Regions from separate parts of the Lysobacter gummosus genome, predicted to be linked through region 2. Evidence: riboswitches for the same ligand, from Rfam matches in the RefSeq annotation. Region 2 holds a riboswitch; the other holds the start of a gene.
The links. Region 2 has a riboswitch for S-adenosylhomocysteine ahead of LG3211_RS00735 (ATP-grasp domain-containing protein). Riboswitches for the same ligand answer to the same signal wherever they lie in the genome.

Region 1 (11,996 bases), 1.0 Mb from region 2:
GGTATTAGACCTGGACATTATTTTTTGTGACGAACCGCATCCGTTTAAATGTACATGAACGGCTGTTTCGCGGCGTCCAAGGCGGTCGCTTCAGGCGATGCGCGAGAGCACCGTCAAGGTCGGCTTGGCCAGATTGAGCGTGTAGAAATGCAGGCCCGGCGCACCGCCTTCGATCAAGCGGCTGCACAACTGCGCGACCACGTCGGCGCCGAACTCGCGGATGCTGTCGGCGTCGTCGCCGTAGGCATGCATGCGCTGGGCGATCCAGCGCGGAATCTCCGCGCCGCACATGTCGGAGAAACGCCGCAACTGACTGAAGTTGGCGATCGGCATGATGCCCGGCACGATCGGAATATCGATGCCGGACGCGCGCACGTCGTCGACGAAACGGAAGTAAGCGTCGGGGTTGTAGAAGTACTGCGTGATCGCGCCGTTGGCGCCGGCACGGACCTTGCGCTTGAAGTTCTCCAGATCCGAATGCGCGTCGCGCGCTTGCGGATGGGTTTCCGGATACGCGGCGACTTCGATATGGAAATGGTCGCCGGTTTCGGCGCGGATGAATTCGACCAGTTCGTTGGCGTAGCGCAGGTCGCCGGCGCTGGCCATGCCCGAGGGCAGGTCGCCGCGCAGCGTGACCAGGCGCTTGCAGCCGATGTCGCGATACAGCGCCAGCAGTTCGCGGATCTCCACGCGGGTGCCGCCGACGCAGGACAGATGCGGCGCGGCGTCGAGCTTGTGCTTCTGGCGCAGCCGGCGAATGGTTTCGGGCGTATAGCTCAGGGTCGAACCGCCGGCGCCGAAGGTGCACGAGACGTAGTGCGGCGTATACGGCTTGAGCTTGGCCGCGGTCTTGTCGAGCTGGCTGCGCTGATCGTCGGTCTTGGGCGGGTAGAACTCGAAGCTGATGGGCAGCATGGGCGGGGCCGCGGCGGCGTGGGCGAGAAGTATGGGGATAATATCTCTTTATCGCGATGAATCAAATTTGTTTTGGCGGGGTTGGTTGCCGCGGAAACGGGGCGGGGCTGAGCTGGGAAGGGGCGGAGGGGGCACTTCGTGGCATCGCGTGGCGAGTACAGGGGTATGCAAGCGCGGCCTTGCGGGCCCGAAGCGGCCTGATGAGATCGAACCGCCGCCTGGGCGGACATGCCTACCCATACGGCCGTGCCGGCTGCGTTCGCCGCGCCACTGCGCTATAGATTCCGCATCTCCGGCTCGAACCGCGCGCCATGTCCGACCACATCCTCGACAACCCCATCTGGCAATCGCTGAGCACCCGTCATCGCGAGCTGGCTCTCGGCCAAGGCGACGCCGCGCGCTACCCCGCATCGATCGCGCCGTTTCTCGGCGTCGCCCGCCACGGGGAAGCGATGGACCCATCGCTCGCCGCCCTGGTCCCACCCGGCGACACCGCGCTGCTGCTGGGCCGCGCGCCCAGCGTCGGACCCGGCTGGGAACTGCGCCACATGACCGACCTGGCGCAGATGATCAGCCCCGACCCCATCGCCGCCGCCGACGCTGCGGACATCGTCGAACTCGGCCCCGACCAGCGCGACGACGTACTGGCGCTGACCGCGCTGGTCTACCCGCACTACTTCCGCCCGCACACCATGGACCTCGGACGTTATTTCGGCATCTACCAAGGCGACCGCCTCGCCGCGATGGCCGGCGAGCGCATGGGCACGCACGACTACACCGAACTCAGCGCTATCTGCACCCACCCCGATTTCCTCGGTCGCGGCTACGCACGGCGTCTGCTGATCTTTCTGTCGAACGACAACCACGCGCGCGGACGGATTCCGTTCTTGCATGTGAGTCACGAGAACCCGCGGGCCATCGAGTTGTATGAGCGCAATGGGTATCGGTTGCGGCGGGATATTCCGTTTTGGTCGTTGCGGTGGGTAGGCGAATAAACAGTGTGCTGAGAAGTTTCACGAAGCAATCGCCGCGAAGCCGCGTCGCATGATGTAGCTACTGGCGATGTTTCAGCTCAATTTGCGTGCCTGAAACACCTGGAATTACACGGTTTTTTGGCCCTGGTACGCAAGGTCGTGACTGACGACAATGTGGCGGTGCCGATCGCTTCGGATTCGGCGCGAATCCGTCCGTAACCATTTGCCCAGCTCGACCAACAACCGGAGTGACGCGCGACCCGGAGATGTATCGGGTCAAGAAGGGTAACCAATGGTTCTTCGGTCTGAAAGCGCATATCGGTGTGGATCGTGATTCGGGTCTGGTGCATATTCCCTTGGTATCCGACAGCCGGTCTCGCCAAAAGAGACTTTTGTCACCGACGCTATGTTCAAGAATGATCTCGATGTGCTCGCCACGCTGGACCGTTGGCCAGCCTAACTACTGACACTGACATGGATACGTCATATGCCGCTCGCCTTACTCCGCTTCCATAGCAGCTCGGCCCGCCACTCCGCGCGGCCCCTCGTCTCATCAAACCGCATCCCCAAGGCACAGGCTTTCAGCCTATGCCGTAGTGCCGCGCCAAAAGGAGTTGCACCGTGAAGTTAGGTTCAATAAAAAATTCATTCGGGGCTATACCCCCCGAGACCGCAGACCGCAAAAAAAGCGCCTTGTGGATAGTCGCGCTGTTGCGTCTGACCTTGCTGCTATCGCTATCCATGCCCTGGGCTGCCCAGGCCTGCGATAAAAGCTGGGGGTACTCGAACTATCCTAACAGCGTACGCTTGCGCGCCTACTGCAAGACCCCTGAGGAAGCACGGGATGCTTGTTACGCCCTTGTCGATACCCTGCAATACCATCGCAGTCACTGTATCGACGGCGGAAATATTTATTCAGCTGGAAATTTTCGGACGGGTCCTGAAACATGGCTTTATGCGACCTTTCTCGGAGACGACCACCTCGCTCAGCCCGAGAAGAATATGGGTGAGCCTAAATGCCCTGGGCAATGTTTCGGCGATCCAATCAACGCCGGAAACGGCAACAAATTTGAATCTAAAGTCGAGTATCGGGGCGAGGGTCCGTTCCCGCTTGAGTTTTCCTGGACCTACAACTACCTCTTGCCCGCCGGAGCATTTCCTCCGCACTCCTACACGCTGGGCGGCAACCGCACATTCAACTATGGCAGTCGAATCGGCCGATGGAGCGTATTTGGCGTCGTCGGGACCACCGTGCTCGTGTCAAGACCCGACGGAAAAATGGCGTCGTTCGAGCAGTCCGAGTCCGGAGGGGATTGGGTCCCAGCGGTCGGCCAGGACTATCGCCTGAAACAGCTGCCAGCTGGATGGGAGTATCAAGACGAAGATGGTCACTACGAAGTATTCAACGCCGACGGGCGACTCATCGAGTTGCGTGATCAGGACGGGTATCGTCAAACACTGGAATACAATGCCGCCGGCCTGCTGGTCTCAGTCAGGGATTTTCTTGGGCGTACGCTCGGCTTCGAGTACAACGCGGCAAATCTGATCGCCAAACTGAATCTGCCGGATGGGCGTGCGATCAAATTTTCATATACGCCGCAGAATCGTTTAAGCGTCGTCGAGTATCAAGACGGCTCTACCGTCAAGTACCTATACGATGAGGCGAGCTATCTCGGTTCGGCCACTACTCTGGATGGCGCGCTGACTGGCGTCGAAGATGAGTCGGGCGCGCGTTACTCGTCCACTCACTACAACTGGGACCTCGCCCTAGACACCGAGTTGTCCGGTTCGCTGGATCGCTACAGCGCCAATTACGAGCGGTCGAACAACCGTACGTATATGGCGTATACCGCCATCGGCTTGCCGTCGGGTGCGACCCGAAAGCTTTACCTGACAGCGGTGAACTACAAGATTCTGCCGCGCAAGATCATCACGGAGTGCGTGGATTGCGCGCCCCGCACGATGGAGTACGCCTACGACACCAACGGTCGGTACGACGTCATCAACGATAACGGCGTGACGACTGACTACGATTTCGATGCTCGCGGTTTGCCGCTACAAACCGTGGAAGCGTCCAACGACACCACCGGCCACCGCCGCACCACTCAGACCGATTGGCATACGAGCTTTCGCGTGCCTTTGGAAAGCCGCGTCCTCGACGCGAATGACGCCTTGGTCGCCAAAAACACGTGGACGTATAACAATCGCGGCCAAACGCTGACGGCGACCCAGATCGATCCCTCCGGTCTGCTGGCCCCGCGCACAGCCGCCTACCGTTACTGTGAGCAGGCTGACGTTACCGCTGGCTCCTGTCCGCTGGTCGGGTTATTGCTGTCCGAAGACGGCGCGCGCACGGATGTGGCGGACGTAACCCGTTATGTCTATTACCCCAGCGACGACGCGGGTTGCGCAAGTTCGCCGTCGAACTGCGCACATCGCAAAGGCGATTTGTGGAAGGTCGAGAACGCCCTGGGTCAAACCAGTCAGGAAGTTCTGCGGTATGACGGCGCCGGGCGAGCGATTTCGTCGAGAGACATCAACGACGTCGTCACCGACTACGAGTTCAACACCCGTGGCTGGCTTGCCGCGATCAAGACGCGCGGCGACAACGACGCGAGCGAAAGCGACGATCGCATCGCGCGCCTGGACTACTGGCCGACTGGGCTGGTGAAGAAAGTCACGCTTCCGGATGGTGCCTTCGCCAGCTACACCTACGACACCGCACGCCGCCTGACCGCGATTACCAATGAGGCCGGTAACTCGATTCAATATTCCCTCGACAGCCGCGGCAATCGCGTCAAAGAAGACATCAAGACCGCAAGCGGCGCAATTACGAAGACGTTCTCGCGGGTCTACAACCTGTTGAACGAATTGCAGGCCGTCAAGGACGCATCACAGAATGCGACGAGCCTTACCTACGACAGCCGAGGCAACCCGAACACGTCCACCGACGCGCTTGGACGGATAACGGACCAGGATTACGACCCGCTGAACCGGTTGATACGCACTCTGCAAGACGCCAATGGCTTGGCTGTAGATACCAAAGTGAAATACAACGCACGCGATCAAGTCGCGCAGGTTACCGATCCCAATGGACTGGCGACCACTTACGGCTACAACGGCTTAGGCGATCAAACCCGCCTCGAAAGTCCGGACACCGGCATCACCGACTTCACGTATGACGCCGCCGGCCTGCTGGCAACCAAGAAGGACGCCAATGACGCGACAGCGCATCGGTATACCTACGATGTGCTGGGCCGGCCAACAGCGATCTTCTACACCGCGGCGGGGACCGCCGATGTGGAGTACGACTACGACACCGCAAGTGCCGCCTGCGCCGCGGGTGAGACTTTCGCAAAGGGTCGGCTCAGTGCCATGCGCACCGACGGCACCGAGTTGCAGTATTGCTATGACCGCTTCGGCCGCGTGGCGCGCAAGGTACAGATCGTCAGCGGCAAAAGCTTTACGTTGCGCTACGCCTACAACAACGCCGGCCGGCTGCAAGCTGTCACCTATCCGGACGGCGCGGTCGCCGACTACACGCGCGACGCAAGTGGGCGTATTGCACAGGTCCACGTCACGCCGGCAGGTGGCGTCCGCACGCCGCTGTTGACCGGCGCCACCTATCAGCCCTTCGGGCCGGTGGCCGGCTGGACCTATGGCAATGGCCGCACTCTGAGCCGCAGCTACGATCTCGACTATCGCCCGAAGACCGTGTTCGACAACGCCAGCGGCGGCCTGTCCCTGGGCTATGGCTACAACGCGGTCGGAAATCTGACCGAGCTGAAGGACGGTCTGCAAAGTACGACGCTGGCGAAGTACGACTACGACGCTTTGAACCGTCTGAACGTTACTCGCGATGGCCCCAGTGGCACGGCCTTGGAAACCTACGCTTATGACCAGACTGGCAATCGCAAGAGTTTTACCAACGGTATCGGCACCAGCACTTACGACTATGCCCCCGGCAGTCATAAGCTTGCTAAAGCGGGCGCCATCACGCGCGGCTACGATGCGGTAGGTAACACGACCTCAATTGGCGGCACGACGAAGGAGTTCGTTTACAGCGCCAATGACCGCATGAAACAGATCAAGCAGAGCGGTGTGGTGACGATGGGCTACCGCTATAACGGAAAGGGTGAGCGGGTCGCAGCGATTAATAACGATACCGGGCCGGTTACGAACTATGCGCTATATGACGAAGCCGGACACTGGGTCGGGGATTACGACAGCACCGGCGCAACAATCCAGCAAGCCATCTGGATGGACGATGCGCCCGTTGGGTTGCTGGCCGGTGCGGCCATCGCGCAGTCGTTGAAGTACATAGAGACTGATCACCTAGGCACGCCGCGCGCTGTCATCGATCCTACCCGCAATATGGCGATCTGGACGTGGAGCGCAAAGGGTGAGGCTTTCGGCAAGGATACCCCCAACCAGGATCCTGACCTGGATGGCGTTGCGTTTTTGTTCAACATGCGCTTGCCGGGGCAGAGATTCGATGCCGGTAGCGGACTCGTCCACAACTACTTCCGCGACTACGACCCCGGCACTGGTCGTTACGTACAGAGCGATCCAATTGGACTATCTGGAGGCATAAGTAGTTATTCTTATGCATACTCCAGCCCCCTAGAATCAACGGATCCCTTTGGATTAAGACCTGGCGACTGTTATCTCACTCCAGACATTGCAGCGGCAAACGCGATCGTGGAATCACTTCCATACTCTCTAAGAAATAATTGGGAGTATGGTAGCTGGATATATAAGACAAAGAATGGTTATTACACATACGATGACCCCAGGACTAGCTGGAATACTGAATATGTCAATGCTGGAGACCCGCCCGCAGGCTTAATTTCACTTGGAAAATGGCATACTCACGCTCGTGAACCCTATCCTGCCAAGCCCATTCGAGAAACTTTCTCAGCAGGCGACATACGTATACCGTATGGTCAGTTCGAGTGGCTCGGAACTCCCACCGGGAAAATACTCAAGTACAGCAGCATGGGGAGAGGGGATGCCCAACCACTACCCCAGCCGTCGCCGAGGAACCAAGATGCATGTGATTGCAGCGCCCCCAGAAAAAAGAGCATCATTGAAAGTATAATGGAATACTTGGGTCTCGAGTGAGGACAAGCAATGAATATCATCACAAATATAGCGGTCATGATATTAGTACTGATTTCATCCGTCCCCCTGCGACTTGCGGCAGGGGAGCCGCCTGATCGCCTAATCAAAGCGGCCGATGTTGCTATATCGTCATATTCAAAAAATATCTCTGAAAGGCACACGACGCCCGGTGCTGACGGCGATTACATGCGAAACATTCACAGCTACAACATAGGCATTAGTCAAAATTCAAGATATTTCGTCTTTGTTTTCCTGCCTCGCAATAAGAATTTTTCCGGCGGCGGCGGTGAGGTTTGGGTGTCAAAGGAAAACATGAGGGTGGAAAAAACTGCCAACTATTTTTAGCGTATGAAGCTTAGCTAACGCCGTGTGTACGACATACGGAGGAACATGGGAAATGGCCCCGGCAACGGGGCCTTTCTTTTTGCAGCGATCTTTACTCGTTCACCCCAACCAGCGGGAGGCCTCCACCCCTGCAGGTTGCCGACTGAAAGCGCCAGCGCGAATATCCACGAGTGACTGCGCGATGCCGGTCGTTTTATTGAGCTGATACGCGATCTCGTCTTGCGCATCCAAAACGAGAGGGGCGGCTTCAGCGTGATGCTCCGGATACTCTCGGAAAAATACTTAATATAGAACTCGGGCGCGAATACTGGTATTGTCGAGCTGCTTCAGCCTGCAAAGAACAATCAGGATGCTTGCGGTTGTGGCCCGGCATCAGTCATCGAGTCAATATTAAATTGTATACGAGGCTTGAATTTATGAAGATAATTCGAAGTCAAATGGCACTGATTATTTTCCTGGTCATCGCACTCACAATGTTTTCTGTGCATGGCCAAGAGAAGTCCAGGGCACTGGAAGCGGCCAGCGTGGCGCGCACGAAATTCATATCCGATCTTGGAAAGCTAAAAAAGACTGACTGGGAGTGGCAAGAGTACATTTCTAATGCTGATAACTATAATATTGGAATCAGCGAAAACAAGGGGAACTATGTCGTTGTTTTTTCCCCAAGGGAAAAAGGAATACGCGGCGGAGTTTATGAGTACTGGATTAGAAGAAGCGACTTGAAGGTCGTAAGGTTTCGTGGCTACGAGTAGAAAGATAAGATGTGCTCATTACAAAATCGGCGCGCCGCGCCTAATGACTCTCATAATGTGATCCCGCTCCTATTGCCTTTTAGGGGCAATGCTATTTCCTCAAAAACAGCCGCTGACCGTATTGAGAAGGCGACTAGAAAATGTACAAGACGCGGATTTTTCTTGTTGGATTTCTGGTGTTTTGCTGCCTTACTCCTTGCATCGCAGCTGATTCGTTATCATGCGACGACGACTCGAGTCATGGCATTCGGCGAGAACTCCTCGCCGACCGCAGGACAGCTGACTTGTATCGAGCGTCCTTGTCAGGCGATAAGGCCGCCCCATTGAAACTGGCATCCGAAATTGCCAAATCCAGGCCTGACTTTGTTATCTGCATCAATCGTCTAGGTGCTGAAAATGGTGATTCGGTGTCGCAGTACAACTACGCAACGCGGTTGTTTGAAATCACGGATGAAGCCGCACAATTAAGAGGCATGTACTGGCTAAAGAAAGCCGCTGCAGCTAATTTAGAAGTTGCAAAATCTTTACTGGCATCTAAGCAGCGATCGAAGTAGTAGTCGAATGGTCTCGGTAATGAACTGACCCCTTAGGGCTGGAGAGTTGGACGGACAATTAAGGCGTTGAGGGCTGGGCTCGCTCCCAACGACACGAGCAAGGTTGCGACCTACACGCCATACGACGAGTCTGGCCATTGGATTGGTGACTACGACAGCACCGGTGCAGTCGTTCAACAAGCCGTTCAAAAAAACGGGCGCCCGAAGGCGCCCGTCCGTTATCGCACTAACCCGCCCGACGGCGGAACCGATCAGTAGCGGTAATGATCCGGCTTGTACGGACCGTCCACCGACACGCCCAGGTACTTGGCCTGGTCGTCGGTCAGGGTGGTCAGCTTCACGCCGATCTTTTCCAGGTGCAGGCGCGCGACTTCTTCGTCGAGCTTCTTCGGCAGGATGTAGACCTTGGCCTCGTAGCTGTCCTTGTTCGCCCACAGGTCGATCTGCGCGAGCGTCTGGTTGGAGAACGAGTTCGACATCACGAAGCTCGGGTGGCCGGTGGCGCAGCCCAGGTTCACCAGGCGGCCTTCGGCCAGCAGGAAGATCGAGTTGCCGTTGGCGAAGGTGTACTTGTCGACCTGCGGCTTGATGTTGAGGTGCTTGGCGCCGGACGCCACCAGCGCATCGACCTGGATCTCGTTGTCGAAGTGGCCGATGTTGCAGACGATGGCCTGATCCTTCATGCCCTGCATGTGGGCCAGGGTCAGCACGTCCTTGTTGCCGGTGGTGGTGACGTAGATGTCGCCGCGGCCGAGGGTGCTTTCCACCGTGTTGACTTCGAAGCCTTCCATCGCCGCCTGCAGGGCGTTGATCGGGTCGATCTCGGTGACCACGACGCGGGCGCCGTAAGCGCGCAGCGAGTGGGCCGAGCCCTTGCCGACGTCGCCGTAACCGCACACCACAGCGACCTTGCCGGCCAGCATCACGTCCATCGCGCGCTTGAGGCCGTCGGCCAGCGATTCGCGGCAGCCGTAGAGGTTGTCGAACTTCGACTTGGTGACCGAGTCGTTGACGTTGATTGCCGGGACCAGCAGGCCGCCGGCTTCGGCCAGCTGATACAGACGGTGCACGCCGGTGGTGGTTTCTTCCGAGACGCCCTTCCAGTCGCGCACGACGGTGTGCCAGAAGCCCGGACGCTCGGCATGCACGCGCTTGAGCAGGTTCTTGATCACCTGTTCTTCGTGGTTGCCCGACGGGGTGTTGACCCAGCCGTCGCCGTTTTCGAGCTCATAGCCCTTGTGGATCAGCAGGGTGACGTCGCCGCCGTCGTCCACGACCAGCTGCGGACCGAGGTGCTTGTCGCTGCCGTTGCCCGGGAAGGTCAGCGCTTCCAGGGTGCAGTCCCAATACTCTTCCAGCGACTCGCCCTTCCAGGCGAACACCGGGGTGCCGCTGGCGGCGATCGCCGCGGCGGCGTGGTCCTGGGTCGAGAAGATGTTGCACGAGGCCCAGCGCACGTCGGCGCCGAGGTCGCGCAGGGTCTCGATCAGGACCGCGGTCTGAATGGTCATGTGCAACGAGCCGGTCACGCGCACGCCCTTGAGCGACTGGGCGACGGCGTACTTCTTGCGGATCGACATCAGGCCCGGCATTTCGTGCTCGGCGATGTCGATTTCCTTGCGGCCCCAATCGGCCAGGGAAATGTCGGCGACCTTGTAATCGCCTTCGGTCGAGAAGGTCTTGGGTACTGCGTTCATTGGGAGGAGCTCCAGTTCTTTGGGGAGCCGGCGGGATGCCGGGTCCGGCGAGCCTCGGCGGGGAACACCGATGGACTCAAACCGGGCGCCGTTGGGACCTGCACCTCGCCGAGCCTGGCCGTGGCGTTCACGGTCGCAGCGCCCCTCGGCGGGTTGAGCGGACAGTATATCGCGGCGCCCGTGGCGGTCGCACGACACGGGCCGCGCCGGCGCGCTGAATCCGCCCGGGAAGCCCGCGCCGGGCCGCCCTTCGCACGCGCCAAGGCCCGCGCCGGCAATGGCTTTGCACGGTCTGCCGGCACGGGCGCATCCACTGCCGCCGGGCCTGCGGGCGGCCCCAATGGCATACGCCGGCGGTCGCGGCCGCGGGCTAAGCTCGGGCGGGCGCTGCGCACGCCCAGCAGCGCCCGGCGGCCGCGCCGGCCGCCGGGCGGGGCCGCAGCCGACGTTCATTCTTTGAGGATCGCATCGACATGAAATCCAACGCGCGACGTTCCGGCCGCGACGGCCTGCTTCCGCCCAGCCGCCGCCGCAGCGGCCTGCTGCTGAGCCTGCTGGCGCCGGCCCTGGCGCTGGCGCTGCTGACGCCGGATGCGTCCGCGCGCACCGCCAAGCCTGCCGCCGCGCCCGCGCCGCAGGCGATGGCCGACGGCTACCAATTGCCGCCCAAGCCGCTGCAGGCCATCGTCGATGCGCCGCGTCCGCCGACGATGTTCCTCAGCCCGCGCCGCGACACCGTGGCGATGGTGCAAACGCCGTCGCTGCCGGGCATCGCCGTGGTCGCGCAGCCCGAACTCAAGCTCGCCGGCCTGCGCATCCACCCGCGCGTGCACGCGCAAAGCCGCTTCAGCTTCGGCGCCGGACTGAGCCTGCTCGATGTCGACAGCGGCAAGCGCCTGGAGATCGAAGGATTGCCCTCGCCGCTATCGCTGGCGACCCTGCAGTGGTCGCCCGATCAACGCTGGATCGCCTTCAACCGCGTCGATGCCGCCAGCGGTGCCAACGAGTTGTGGCTGGTCGAGCGCGAAACCCGCCACGCCCGCAAGCTGGTGTCCGGACTCAACACCGTCGTCGGCAACGGCTACGCCTGGATGCCCGACAGCCGCCGCCTGCTGATCCAGTTGCAACCGCAGGAGCAGGGCGAGCCGCCCGCCGGCGACGCCGCTCCGACCGGCCCGGCCGCGCAGGAAACCCAGGCCAGCCAGACCGTGCGCCAGATCCGCACCTACCAGGATCTGCTGCGCAACGAAAACGATGCGCGCGTGTTCGAGTACTACCTGCGTTCGCAGTTGGCCACCGTCGATCTGACCGGTCAGGTCGCCAAGGCCGGATTGCCCGCGTTGTACACCGAAGCCGCGCCGTCGCCGGACGGCCGCCACGTGCTGGCGATCAAACTGGAGCGCCCGTTCTCGTACCAGGTGCCGGCGTCGATGTTCGCCCACCGCATCGAAGTGCTGAGCCCCGACGGCAAGTTCGAACACGAAATCGCCCGCGTGCCCTTGATCGACGGCTTGCCCACCGGCAACGATGCGGTGCCGGTCGGCGTGCGCGACATCGACTGGCGCAGCGACGCGCCGGCGACCCTGGTCTGGGCCGAAGCCCAGGACGGCGGCGATCCGTCGCGCGCGGCCGACG
Region 2 (11,996 bases):
CGGTGTTGCCGGTGGCCAGCGCGGCGGTCGAGGCCAGGCCGCCGCCGAGCGAGTGGCCGGTGAACACGACGTTGTCGCCGAAGGCGGCTTCGGCTTCCTTCGCCAGGGTCACGGCCTGGTTGTACTGCGGCGTGTTGATGCCGAAGCCCTGGCCGCCATCGGCGATGAGGTCGCCGCCGGCGTCGTTGGTGCCGGCGAAGGCGACCACGTACTGGCCGTCGCCGTTGGTATAGACCGCGGCGCGGAAGCCGGTGCCGGTGGTGTCCAGCGAAGCCGGATCGATGCCGGCCGGCTTGCCGTCGGCGCCCTTGAGGTTGATCAGCTGATCGGGGGTCAGCTTGGTCCAGCCGGCCGCGCCGGTGCGCGAGGGCTCGTAGACGTCGCTGGACAGCTCGGCCAGCGCGGTATCGATTTCCTTCTGCGGCTGCTGGCCGCGCAGCTGATCGCTGAAGGGCGTCTGCTGCGCCTGCGGCACCGGCACGTGCGGCGAATACGGCAGCTCGACCTTGGCTTCGACCGGCGGCGGGGGAGGCGGCGGCGGCGCGGGCGGGAGCGGCTGCTGGTGCAGGTACTGGTTGATCGCGAAACGCAGCGGATTGGTGATATCGGTCCAGCTCATCGGTGCCGTCTCCTCAGTCTTGACGGCAGCGTATGGGGAGAGATTGTGCAGAAATAGCTGGTACGGGCCCGAGCTAGGGTTGGCCCTAGGGTTGGGAGGGGCGGTTGTAGTGAGGGAGGTGGGCACCGGGCGCGATATATCTGCCTGCCGTCATTGCCGCGCGGTGAGTGCGGCGTACCTTCCTATCGCCGCGAGCGCGACGTACCTACCTATCGTCATTCCCACGCCACGAGCCCGGCGTACCCACGTACCGTCATTCCCACGCCATGAGCGCGGCGTACCCACCTACCGTCATTCCCACGCCACGAGCGCGGCGTACCCACCTACCGTCATTCCCGCGAAGGCGGGCTCCGCTTTACTTCGGCGTAGCCGAACATCCAGGGCCTTTCGTGCGAGAACCTTTGAAGTCGCGGGATTGACGATTTGGTGAGATGGCGCTGAAGGCTCTGGATGTTCGGCTACGCCGAAGTAAAGCGGAGCCCGCCTTCGCGGGAATGACGGCTTGGAGATTCGCGGGACTGACCGCCTGACAAGACACCGCAGCGCAATGCCCCCTCAGCGCCCAGCCGTCTCCAACTCCACCTCATGCTCCTCCAGCCACGCCACCACCGCCGCGCGCTCGCGGCGCGCCTGCGGGTTGAGCTTGTCGTCGGGCAGCTTGAACAAAAAGGTCTGGAAGCTGGCGCCCTGGCGGTTGCGCGCGCGCGGGTCGGCGCCGGCCTTGAGCAGGGACAGCACTTGCCCGGAGGCGTTGAGCTTGGCCGCCTGATGCAAGGGCGTATTGCCCATGCGGTCGGCGCGGCCGGGATCGGCGCCGGCCTTGAGCAAGGCGTCGAACTGGGCCTGGTAACGCGGGCCGGCCGCGTCCGCCAACGGGGTTTCGCCGGTTTCGGCGTGGGCCGCGTTGGGGTCGGCGCGATGCGCCAGCAGCAGGTCGAGGTAGTGCGGATCGTTGGCGATCGCCGCGCCGTGCACGGCGGTGCTGCCGCCCATGCCCGGCCGCGACGGGTCGGCGCCGTTGTCGAGCAGGGCCTGCAGGCCGCGCGGGCTCTGCGCCAGCATCGCGTACTGCAGCAGGTTCACGCCGCGGTCGCCGTGCGCATTGGGATCGGCGCCGGCCTGGACCAGGCTGCGCACGCGCGCGGCGTCGCCGTCGGCGGCGGCCTGCGCCAGTTCGGCGCTGCGCGGATCGGGAAAGGCCTGTTTGGCGTCCATCGCTTCTCCTCGGCACGCCACGCCGGCCAGGGCCAGGCACAGGATCGTCAACGCGGGAAGCGTGGCGGCGCGCATGCGGCGATTGTCACCACGCCGGCAGGGTCTGCCAAGCCAAGCGCGTCACTTCCACGGCTGCTGAGTCTGCATCGCCTCGATCAGCGGGCCGATGGCGTGCAGCTCGCCCGGACGCTTGGCCTTGTCGGCCACGTACTCGGCGGTGCGCTTGGCCATCTCGATCGGATTCCAGGTGAAGTCCGGAGCCTTCGGCGGATCCGGATCCTTCAAGGTGATCTCGTGCCCGGGCGCATCGGGAATCTTGTTGAGCAGCGGCACGTCTTCCTGCGCCGCGGTCAGGACTTCGCCGCCGACGTTGTAACGGCGGATCTGGCCGTTCTCGGCATCGCTCTTGACCGCTCCCGGGTCCAGGCCCAGCCCGCGCAAGGTGTCGTCGTGCACGCCGGCGGCATTGAAGGTCACCGCGGTGGTGTCGGTGGCCAGCGCCGCGGCCGCGGCCAGGCCGCCGCCGAGTGAATGCCCGGTAATGACCATGTTCTCGCCGAAGGCTTGCTGCGCGTCGCGCGCCAGCTGCACGGCCTGATCGTACTGCTTGGAATCCCAGCCGATGCCCTGGCGCGCGTTGTTGATCCAGTCCTGCAGATCGTTGGAACCGGCGTAGGCGACCACGTACTTGCCGTTGCCGTCGCTGTAGATGCCGGCGCGGAAGCCGGTATCGGAATTTTCCAGCGACTTGGGATCGATGCCGGCCTGGGTCAGCTGCGCGTCGTCCAGGCGGGTCCAGTTGCCGACGGTCTTGGTGTCGGGGTTGTAGACCGCCTGCGACAGCTCGGCCATCTGCAGGTCGATCGGCTGCGAATCCTTGCCGCGCAGTTGCTGATCGAACGACAGCGGATCGGGCGCGGCGTTCGCCGCCGGCCCCGGCCGCGCGTTCACGCCCAGCAGTTGCGGGTGATAGCTGGCTTCCAGGGTGAACGGGCCGGCCTCGGGCTGCTGCGGCGGCAGCGGCGGCGCCGGCGGCAGCGTCTCGGCCGGGTTCTGCCAGTTGGGTTGAAGCTGGGTCGGCTGCAGCTGGACGCTCATCTGGTGCTACTCCCCGGTCGCTTGATCACGAACCTACGCGGCCGTACGCGGAGGCGACAACTGGGGCGTACCCGAGGAGCGCGCATTCATGTTCGACCGACCTCGACCTTCGGCCTACGCGGGCGAGCGCGTGCCTGCGCTATCGTCGGCGCTCACCTGGAGAGACCCGCAATGTCATCACCGAACACCGCACCGCGTCGCCGCACGGCGTTGCTCGCGCCGCTCGCGCTCGCCCTGGCCTGCGTCTTCGCCCTGCCCTCCACCGCCAGCGCCGCCGATCGCATCAGCGGCAAACCCTTCGCCACCCGCAGCGAGGTCTACGCGCCGCACGCGATGGCCGCGACCTCGCATCCGTTGACCACGCAGATCGCGCTGGACGTGATGAAGGCCGGCGGCAGCGCGGTGGACGCGGCGATCGCCGCCAATGCCGCGCTCGGGCTGATGGAGCCCACCGGCAGCGGCGTCGGCGGCGATCTGTTCGCGATCGTGTGGGACCCGAAGACGAAGAAGCTCTACGGCTACAACGGCTCGGGCCGCTCGCCCAAGTCGCTGACCCTGGCCGAGTTCCAGAAACGCGGCCTCAAGGAAATTCCGCCGACCGGCCCGCTGCCGGTAACCGTGCCCGGCGCGGTCGACGGCTGGTTCGCCCTGCACGAGCGCTTCGGCCGCAAGCCGATCGCCGACGACCTGGCGCCGGCGATCCGCTACGCCCGCGAAGGCCATCCGGTCCACGAGGTGATCGCCTACTACTGGAACGCCTCGGTGCCCAAGTTGTCGAAGTGGCCCGGCTTCAAGGAGCAGTTCACCATCGACGGCCGCGCGCCGCGCGTGGGCGAGATGTGGAGGAACCCGAATCTGGCCAACACGCTGGAACAGATCGCCAAGGGCGGCCGCGACGCGTTCTACAAGGGCGACATCGCCCGCACCATCGACGCCTACTTCAAGGCCAACGGCGGGTTCCTGAGTTACGAGGACCTGGCCTCGCACCACGGCGAGTGGGTCGAGCCGGTCAGCAGCAATTACCGCGGCTACGACTTATGGGAACTGCCGCCCAACGGCCAGGGCATCGCCGCCCTGCAGATCCTCAATATTCTGGAAGCCTACGACCTGAAGTCGTACGGCTTCGGCAGCGTCGAACACGTGCACTTGTTCACCGAGGCCAAGAAGCTGGCCTTCGCCGACCGCGCGCGCTGGTACGCCGACCCGGCGTTCGAAAAGTCCTCGCCGGTGGCCAGGCTGATCTCCAAGGAGTACGCCGCGCAGCGGCGCAAGCTGATCTCGATGGACAAGGCGCTGCTTGAAGTACAGCCGGCCACGCCCAAGCAGCTCGACCAGGGCGACACCATCTACATGACCGTGGCCGATGCCGACGGCATGATGGTGTCGCTGATCCAATCCAATTACCGCGGCATGGGCAGCGGCATGGCGGCGCCGGGGCTGGGCTTCATCTTCCAGGACCGCGGCGAACAGTTCGTGCTCAAGGAAGGCCATCCCAATTCCTTCGCCCCCGGCAAGCGCCCGTTCCACACCATCATTCCCGCGTTCGTGACCAGGCAGGGCAAGCCGTGGCTGTCGTTCGGCGTGATGGGCGGGGCGATGCAGCCGCAGGGCCATGCGCAGATCCTGATGAACCTGATCGACTTCGGCATGAACCTGCAGGAAGCCGGCGACGCGCCGCGCATCCAGCACGACGGCTCGACCGATCCGGCCGGGCAGGCGGAGGCGATGAGCGACGGCGGCGAGGTGGACCTGGAAACCGGATATCCGTACGAAACCATTCGCGAGCTGATGCGGCGCGGACACAGCGTGCGTTCGGCGCTGGGGCCTTATGGCGGGTATCAGGCGATCATGGTCAATCCCAACGGCGGGTATGTCGGAGCGAGTGAGTCGCGTAAGGATGGGCAGGCGGCTGGGTATTGAGGTGACGGGTTGAAGCAAGGAAGTGCGCTGACGGTTTGCGTTGGCGCGACTTGTTGGTTTCACTCTATGCCGTAGCCACCTCTACTGCTCGACGTAGCCGTCTCTACTTCCCGACTGAGTTCTCCCTTTCAAGAGCGAGTTCCCCCCTTTGAAAAAGGGGGGCAGGGGGGATTCGCTTTTGCCGTTGCCCTTGCTAGTCCTTCCCGCGAACGCGGGCTCTGCTTTACTTCGGCGTAACCGAACATCGAGCGACTTCAAACGTTCTCGCACGAAAGGCACTGGATTCCCGCGTTCGCGGGAATGACGGTTATGGAAGGATGACGCTGAAGTCTCCCATCTCCGCGCGAATGCCCGCTTCACCGCAACACACTCAAGCCCGCGCGCATCCAAACAGCGCCAAATTCTTGCACCCATCCAAACCCGCGCGCGAAGCTTTCGCCATTTCGCGCCGTCGCCGCGATTGCGCGCCGAATCGGGTTGACACATCGCGACCGCCTGTCGAACCATTGGCTCCGCATCGTTCACAACGCGATGCATTCCACGCGCCGCCGGCCCTCGGCCGCTGCGCGATCCGGACCGAGGGGTGCTGCGACGGAGTCCACACGCTCCGCCACGCTCGATCCGCGATGCCGAGCAAGGGCGCCCTCCCGATCAAGGAGGCGTCATGCCTGCGTCCAATGTTGCCACTCCCGCTTCCGTCTCTCCCACCGCCGTATCGGGCGAACCCATGCCGATCCAATCGCCGCACTTCGATCCTCCGCTGTCCATCGCCCTGGTCACCTCGCAAGTCCATCCCGACGTCGATGACGACGACCACGGCCTGGTCGCGGCGCTGCGTGCGCACGGCATCGAGTCCGCGCCGCGCATGTGGAACGACCCGTCGGTGGACTGGTCCGCGTTCGATGCGCTGCTGGTGCGCAGCACCTGGGATTATTTCCAGCACTACACCGAGTTTCTCGGCTGGTACGCGCGCATCGCCGAGCTCGGCACGGTCATCGTCAATCCGCTGCCGCTGCTGATCTGGAACAGCGACAAGCGCTATCTGCTCGATCTGGCGAAACTCGACGTGCCGATCATCCCGACCACGCTGGCGCGCGGCGTCGAGCTGGAAACGGCGCTGGCGTCGATGAGCGGCGAGGTCGTGGTCAAGCCCAGCGTCAGCGGCGGCGCCTGGCATACCGTGCGCGGCCGCGTCGGCAGCGCCGAGTTCCAGCAAGCGCTCGCGAGCTTGCCGCGCGAGCTCGACTATCTGGTGCAGCCGTTCATGCCGCAGATCGTCGAGGAAGGCGAGTGGTCGCTGCTGTTCTTCGGCGGCGTCTACAGCCACGCGGTGCTCAAGAAGCCCGGCAGCGACGACTACCGCGTGCAGACCTATTTCGGCGGCACCGCCGATGCCACCGCGCCGAACCCGCACATTCTCGCCTCGGCGCAGCGCGCGCTGCAGGCGGTGGCCGAGCTGGGCCATCGCGATCAGGCGTACGTGCGCGTGGACGGCGTCGTGGACGCGGGCGTGTTCCGGATCATGGAGCTGGAATTCATCGAGCCGTTCCTGCACTTGCGCGCGCATCCGCCGGCCGCGACCTTGTTCGCCGCGCAGTTGGCGCAACGCTGGCAGACATTGCGCAAGCCAGAGGCTGCCGAGGCCTGAGTCCGCGATACCGCGCATCGTCACGGCGTACGCGTCGTGGCGATGACGCGATCGCCGATGCGGCCCGCGCCCGATCCGCGTATCGTCGCATCGACTTCGCCGCCGCGGCCTGACCGCAATGGAGCGCTCATGAGCGACAGTTTCGTCGTCCGCCTGTTTTCCTACGGCACCCTGCAATTGCCGTCGGTGCAGCAAGCCACCTTCGGCCGCCTCTTGCAGGGCGAGGCCGATGCCTTGCTCGGTTATCGCCGCACGATGGTCAAGATCGACGACCCGCAGGTGGTCGCGACCAGCGGCGAGTCCTATCACCCCATCGTCGAAGCCAGCGGCGACGCGACCGATCGCGTGGACGGCACGGTGTTCGCCATCAGCGCCGAAGAACTCGCCCGCGCCGACGAATACGAGGTGGACGACTACCAGCGCGTTGAAGCGGCGCTGGCCTCGGGCCGGCAGGCGTGGGTGTACGTGAAGCGCGTGCGCTGAGCCACGGCTCGAGCGGACTCACACCGAGCGCGTGGCGGAAATAACCGGCGCAGCCAGTTCCGTAGCAGTGGCGTCATGCACAGCAAGGAATGAAATCGGAACACGAAGCGCTCCTGGCCGTCCCTTGCGGGGCGGTGCGGCTGAGGTCGGCTGGAGAAGAAACTTAGACGGTGCGAGGCGTTTGGCTTCGGGTTTGTTCCTGGCTTTGTTCTTGAGCCAAAGCCACCCGTTGGTCCGCCGCAGCCAGCTTTTGGAAAGACACTTCGACGGGAATCTGCGCGGCGATCACGGTGTTCACATGGGCGCGTTTGTGCGCCGGATCGTGCAGTTCGCCCTGTACCGCGAAGACATCGGTTCCGGCCGGCGTGTTGCGGCCCGGAACAACGTGGTTGACCTGCTCCAGCCCCGCCAGTCGCGAACTCACCAGCAGCGCTGCCGTGGTGCGCTCGGCGGTCGCGTCCAGCGGACGCCCCTGCTCGGCGAAGACACGCCCGACACCCGCGTCGAGGGTGCTGTGCATCGAATGGTTCGGATGGTCAGGATGGCGCGGGTCGGGTACACGGCTCTCCGGCGCAGGCACTGCACCGTGTGCATCCTTGAACGGGCTTTCGGGCGTCTTCTCGGGCAGGCGCCGCCCGATCTCTTCGGCGATGCCCATCGGCCCACGCAGGACGGCCGACCCGATCGATGCGCCTTCCCGCGTGGCCCAAATGTCGCCACGGAACTTATCGATCATGGGTTCAAAGCGATGGGCGTTGACTCGGGTTTCTGGATCGCGCAACACCGAGATGTCCTTCGTCTGCCCGGGTCCTGCGTCGCGGAAATTGTGCAAGCTGTGCGAGAGCGCGCCAGACGCCAAGGCCACCGGCAGGTTTCGCTCATCGGTGAGGCGTGCATCGTTGTTGGCGTAGCCCGCGACCGACAGCGTATTGATGTCGTGCCGGCTCGCGTACACCCGTACCTCGCCGAAGTGGTGGCTGCCTGAACTGACGAAGTCGGCGGCCATGACGTGGTTGACGACTTGATGGCCGCCTTCGGGGATGCGCATGTTCAGGTCGGCCGCGCCGTAAGCGTTGAAGGTCTCGCCTTGCAGGCCCAGCTTGGCCGCGGTGACCTGGGCCAGGCAGCCGCCGAGGGAATGGCCCGTTACCGTGATTGGAACGCCTTGCTCCCCAGCGCGCTCCATAGCCTTACGAGTAAACTCAAGCGCATCTTGAGCCTGCTGATTGGCGCGCTGCCCCACCATTCCGCCGTCCGCGCGCAAGACATCGTCGATGAACTCGCGCGTGAACTCGGTGCCACGATGGGCAACAACGATTTCATTGCTGCCCTCGCGTTGAAACACCACGCCCTGATAGCCAGAGGACCGGTTGTCTGCCACTTCAAGAACATGGTATTTCACACCATCGAGATTCAGTACCCGGTTGCCGTCTTTGTCCGGCGGCGGAATATCGTAAGCGGCATCAGATAGTTCCGCATAGTGTTGGCTGCCAATTGTCATGGCCTTAGCTCCTTGGCTTGCAGCGTTACAGAAATAGTGTCCGACAGATCAGGGTCGCGATATTTCGCGAACTCTTCTCGCTTGAGTGCGCTCTCAGACACCGGCTGAGGATGAGGGCGCGATGTTCCGTACAGCTTCCGCTGCCAATACATCGAGATAGGTAATTCGGTCTCAATCTCCGCGTGGCTCATGAAGGCTGCGAGCGAGTACTCATCAGGCGCCCCCGTAGGGCGCAGCGTGAGAGCGGCGTAGTCGATCACCCACGTACAGATCCCTTTGCCGAAGTAGTCCTTGCTCGCCATCGCATCCAGGTAGACATCAAACCGATATTCGGTCTCGGAAGCTCGATGCACTGAAGGCTTAATGTCGAAGCTATCTGGCGTGGGTGAGTGACCGGAAATGGGCTCAGCGTCAGGCATGCATTCTTGGGACGGGCCCACTTTGTAACGAATGTTCACGGAGGCGCCTTTGAACGGCCCTGGCGCACCATCGATCTTTGCCGTGACGACGTACTTCTGGCGCGGGTTGGGATTGCGCTCGTACTTCGGGTCCATGACCGCGTTGGAGCAGCCGGTTAGCATCGCTGCCATAGCGACGAGTGCGAGGACTGCAAGGGGCGCGTTCGGTTTCATCTGCGATTGACTCGATTCGTATGGCGCTGGTTGAAGGGCTGGGTTCTGAACGTCGCATCTCGCCTGTCGGCACCGGCTCAAAGCCAGACGGCGCCTGTGCTTGGGCTCGACTCTTTGAAGCTAATGATCAAGGAACGAGTTCTGGATGCGTATCGCGCGGTGAACAGCGAGAGCGCGACCATTCCGAAGGCGCCAACCCACAACATTGGGAAGAGCAACGCAAGCTGCCCTAGTGTCACGGCCAGGAGGGCCGCGCTCTGACTGACGAAGCCCAGCAATGTTCCGTACTTCGCACGCGAATGCAGCCCGCTTCCCGCATAGTCCGGGACGGTCTTCAGCGCTTTGAGGGACTCCCAGTAGACGCCTCCCAGGCACCCCATGGACATGGTGTGCAGAGCAGCTGAGCCGATAGCCAACGGAACCGCGGCCACAACGAGATGAGGCACCGAGAACACATGACCTGACAGGAGCAACACGACAAAACTGATGAGCGCACCGCTCGACAGCCGGGACCATCGCGCAGCGCGCGCGCTCTCCGCGCCGATCTTCTCCAGGATTTCGGCGGCGACCTGGGGTGTTGCGTTGAAAAGAAAATTCATCGCGCGCTCCATGGCTATTCGTTCAACAGTACTGCGATCTTTAACGACCGCAGTGCACTTACCTCGTCAGCAGACTCTGGCGGACAGACTGCATGCCGCGTAGTAGACGTGGCAGCCGGTATCGCCAAGCTTCTGGCAAGCCGCCATTTCCATCTCCGCTGCGCCCTGTGTTGATTCTGCTTGATGCCGCTTGATACTCATCGCGATGACTTTTCTTGATACGTTCAACGAACTCGAACAGGGAGGCTGCACCCACTGTAATAAATCCAGCATTCGCTTTCGCTGCTTTTTCTGCACGCTTGACTCGCGTTTTCCAACGCTTCCTCGACCGTTGCTGCACTTTCGGAGAATGAGCCCGTGCGGGACGACACCACCACGGCACACTGGTTTTTGTATGCAAAAGACAGACGGCATTTATTCTTGGCGCTGCGGTCGCGGCATTCCTTAAGCGCTTGAGCCTTGGCTGCGGACTTGCTGTCGAGCTGAGCAACAATGCCATATGTGCCGGCGTCATCAGTAGCAATGGCTCCCCACCTGCTTGCCCATAAGGGGCCAGGGGATGCAGGAGTGCTCCCCCCTGGAATCGGACCGCAAGAAGCTAACGACGTACCGCTGTAGGGGATTTGTCCCGCAGGACATCCACCTTCCGCCTTTGACGGTCCGGTTGGAAGAGCAACCAGCACGGCAAGTAAGAGCACTACCTTTTTCATGACCTTAATCCCTCGTCACTTCGTCAGCAGACTTGATGCGCTGCTCATGTACCGGCGGCGTTCCGGTAATTCGATTGCTGTGGTTGTATGTGGCGCTAGCCGCCTCAGCCGACGCGTAGGACTTGTCTGACTGTTGGCTATCGTTGCGGACCAGCGATGAGTAAGAACCTGGAGGTTGTCCTTGCGGCCCCGGCGAACCGCCACCACCACCCGCGCCGCCTGAGAACGCAGAGAAGTGCATGAAGCTGCCGAGTTGCCCCTGGAAGAAGTTGGCGAGCGACTGAGGAACCGTGATCAGCAGCGCGGTCGCCAGCAACCCGATACCCCCTTGTTGCAGGGCTTGGCTGCTGATGCCCTCGACCTCGATCCCCACTATCGAAGCCAGCTTCGCCACCCATAGGCCCGCCGCGATGCGCGCGACGAGTTCCAGAATCACGCCCGACATCACGCTCAGGCACCCCATCGAGAAAATCGTTCCTATGGTGTAGTTCAGCCATTTCACGAAATGGCCCTTGGTCTGGTCGAACATCAGACACAGGATGAATATCGGCCCCAGGGCCATGGAGAAGGCCATCGTGCATTTGAATGTGAGGTACAGCACGCCGGCGACCATGGCTGGACCGGCAAGCCCGAATCCGGCAAACACAAGCGCACGGGTCTTCTGATCTTGCAGGGTCGGATCGTCCTTTGAAACTTGCACGCCATCTATCGCCGTAAGCGCGACTTGCAAGTACCCAAGATTCTTGTCGATGGCATCGGCCGTGCTCTGGTTCTCATGCCCGGAAAACAGGCCATGCACGGCTCGGTCCATATCTTGAGTAAAGAGTTGATACAGATTGGTACCGCCGAAGGACATCGTGGTCGCGGCAGTAATGATCAGCACGTTCCGCAGCGAGCCAACCAAGAGGTTCCTCAAGGTACCGTTCGACTGCCCCGTGACCATGCGGTAGCCCATGATCATGATCCACAGCACGACTAGCGTTCCCGCGATGCTGGCCGCCCATGACATGGTCCTCTCCATCATGGCGAAGCCGATGTCATCGATCTGGCGAGTCAAGTAGTCGTTAATGATGCGAAAAATCGCGTATTCGCCGAGTCCCGCCTAGCTTGAAGGGGACAGCAAGTCCGACATGCGGCTGAAAGTCATGGTTTGCATCCGTTCTCGAATGGGCAGGCGTGTGCGTCGGCTGGCAGATCAGTTGCCGAGCGCTGCCTTGATGGCAACGGCCTGAATGACTTGCCCACCGATTCCGGTTCTGTTTCCCTCCAGGGCACGTTTGGCCAAGCGAGCTTGGTCCCGCTTGAGCGACTCGATGTAGTCCTCGTAGGCCTTCATGCGCGCCTGCCAGTAATCGAGGTCCAACTGATTTCGTGCGACGAACCGATAGGCCTCGTTGTCGTTCGCGGCTAGCGCGCCCTGACTGTCGTTGACGCTGTCGCGCTGGCTCTCGATCTGCGCGAATTCCTGGTTTCGCCGCATGAGCCTGCGCAACATCTGCACCGACTCGTTGTACTTCATGTTTTCCGCATGGACCATGCGCTGGCAAATGGATTGCTGCTCGCCGATAACG

Region 1: linked by a shared signal. The riboswitch ahead of ahcY (adenosylhomocysteinase) and the one ahead of LG3211_RS00735 (ATP-grasp domain-containing protein) in region 2 are both predicted to bind S-adenosylhomocysteine.

The regions. Positions count from the first base shown of each region.
Region 1 is NZ_CP011131.1:1,180,165-1,192,160, forward strand. Features, by position in the region: gene metF (methylenetetrahydrofolate reductase [NAD(P)H]) at 91-915, opposite strand; gene LG3211_RS04800 (GNAT family N-acetyltransferase) at 1,227-1,910, shown strand; partial or broken gene LG3211_RS25415 (IS5/IS1182 family transposase) at 2,116-2,239, shown strand; gene LG3211_RS04805 (RHS repeat-associated core domain-containing protein) at 2,511-7,013, shown strand; gene LG3211_RS25420 (hypothetical protein) at 7,023-7,358, shown strand; gene LG3211_RS25425 (hypothetical protein) at 7,796-8,110, shown strand; gene LG3211_RS25430 (hypothetical protein) at 8,434-8,664, shown strand; gene ahcY (adenosylhomocysteinase) at 8,916-10,361, opposite strand; S-adenosyl-L-homocysteine riboswitch at 10,438-10,514, opposite strand; gene LG3211_RS04815 (alpha/beta hydrolase family protein) at 10,835-11,996, shown strand, end outside.
Region 2 is NZ_CP011131.1:164,210-176,205, reverse strand. Features, by position in the region: gene LG3211_RS00755 (Tle-like phospholipase domain-containing protein) at 1-619, opposite strand, end outside; gene LG3211_RS00750 (ankyrin repeat domain-containing protein) at 1,175-1,909, opposite strand; gene LG3211_RS00745 (Tle-like phospholipase domain-containing protein) at 1,955-2,932, opposite strand; gene ggt (gamma-glutamyltransferase) at 3,104-4,852, shown strand; S-adenosyl-L-homocysteine riboswitch at 5,425-5,504, shown strand; gene LG3211_RS00735 (ATP-grasp domain-containing protein) at 5,580-6,500, shown strand; gene LG3211_RS00730 (gamma-glutamylcyclotransferase family protein) at 6,630-6,983, shown strand; gene LG3211_RS00725 (XVIPCD domain-containing protein) at 7,147-8,484, opposite strand; gene LG3211_RS00715 (hypothetical protein) at 8,481-9,116, opposite strand; gene LG3211_RS00710 (hypothetical protein) at 9,194-9,715, opposite strand; gene LG3211_RS27330 (DUF4189 domain-containing protein) at 9,940-10,425, opposite strand; gene LG3211_RS00705 (TrbL/VirB6 family protein) at 10,430-11,482, opposite strand; gene LG3211_RS00700 (hypothetical protein) at 11,621-11,996, opposite strand, start outside.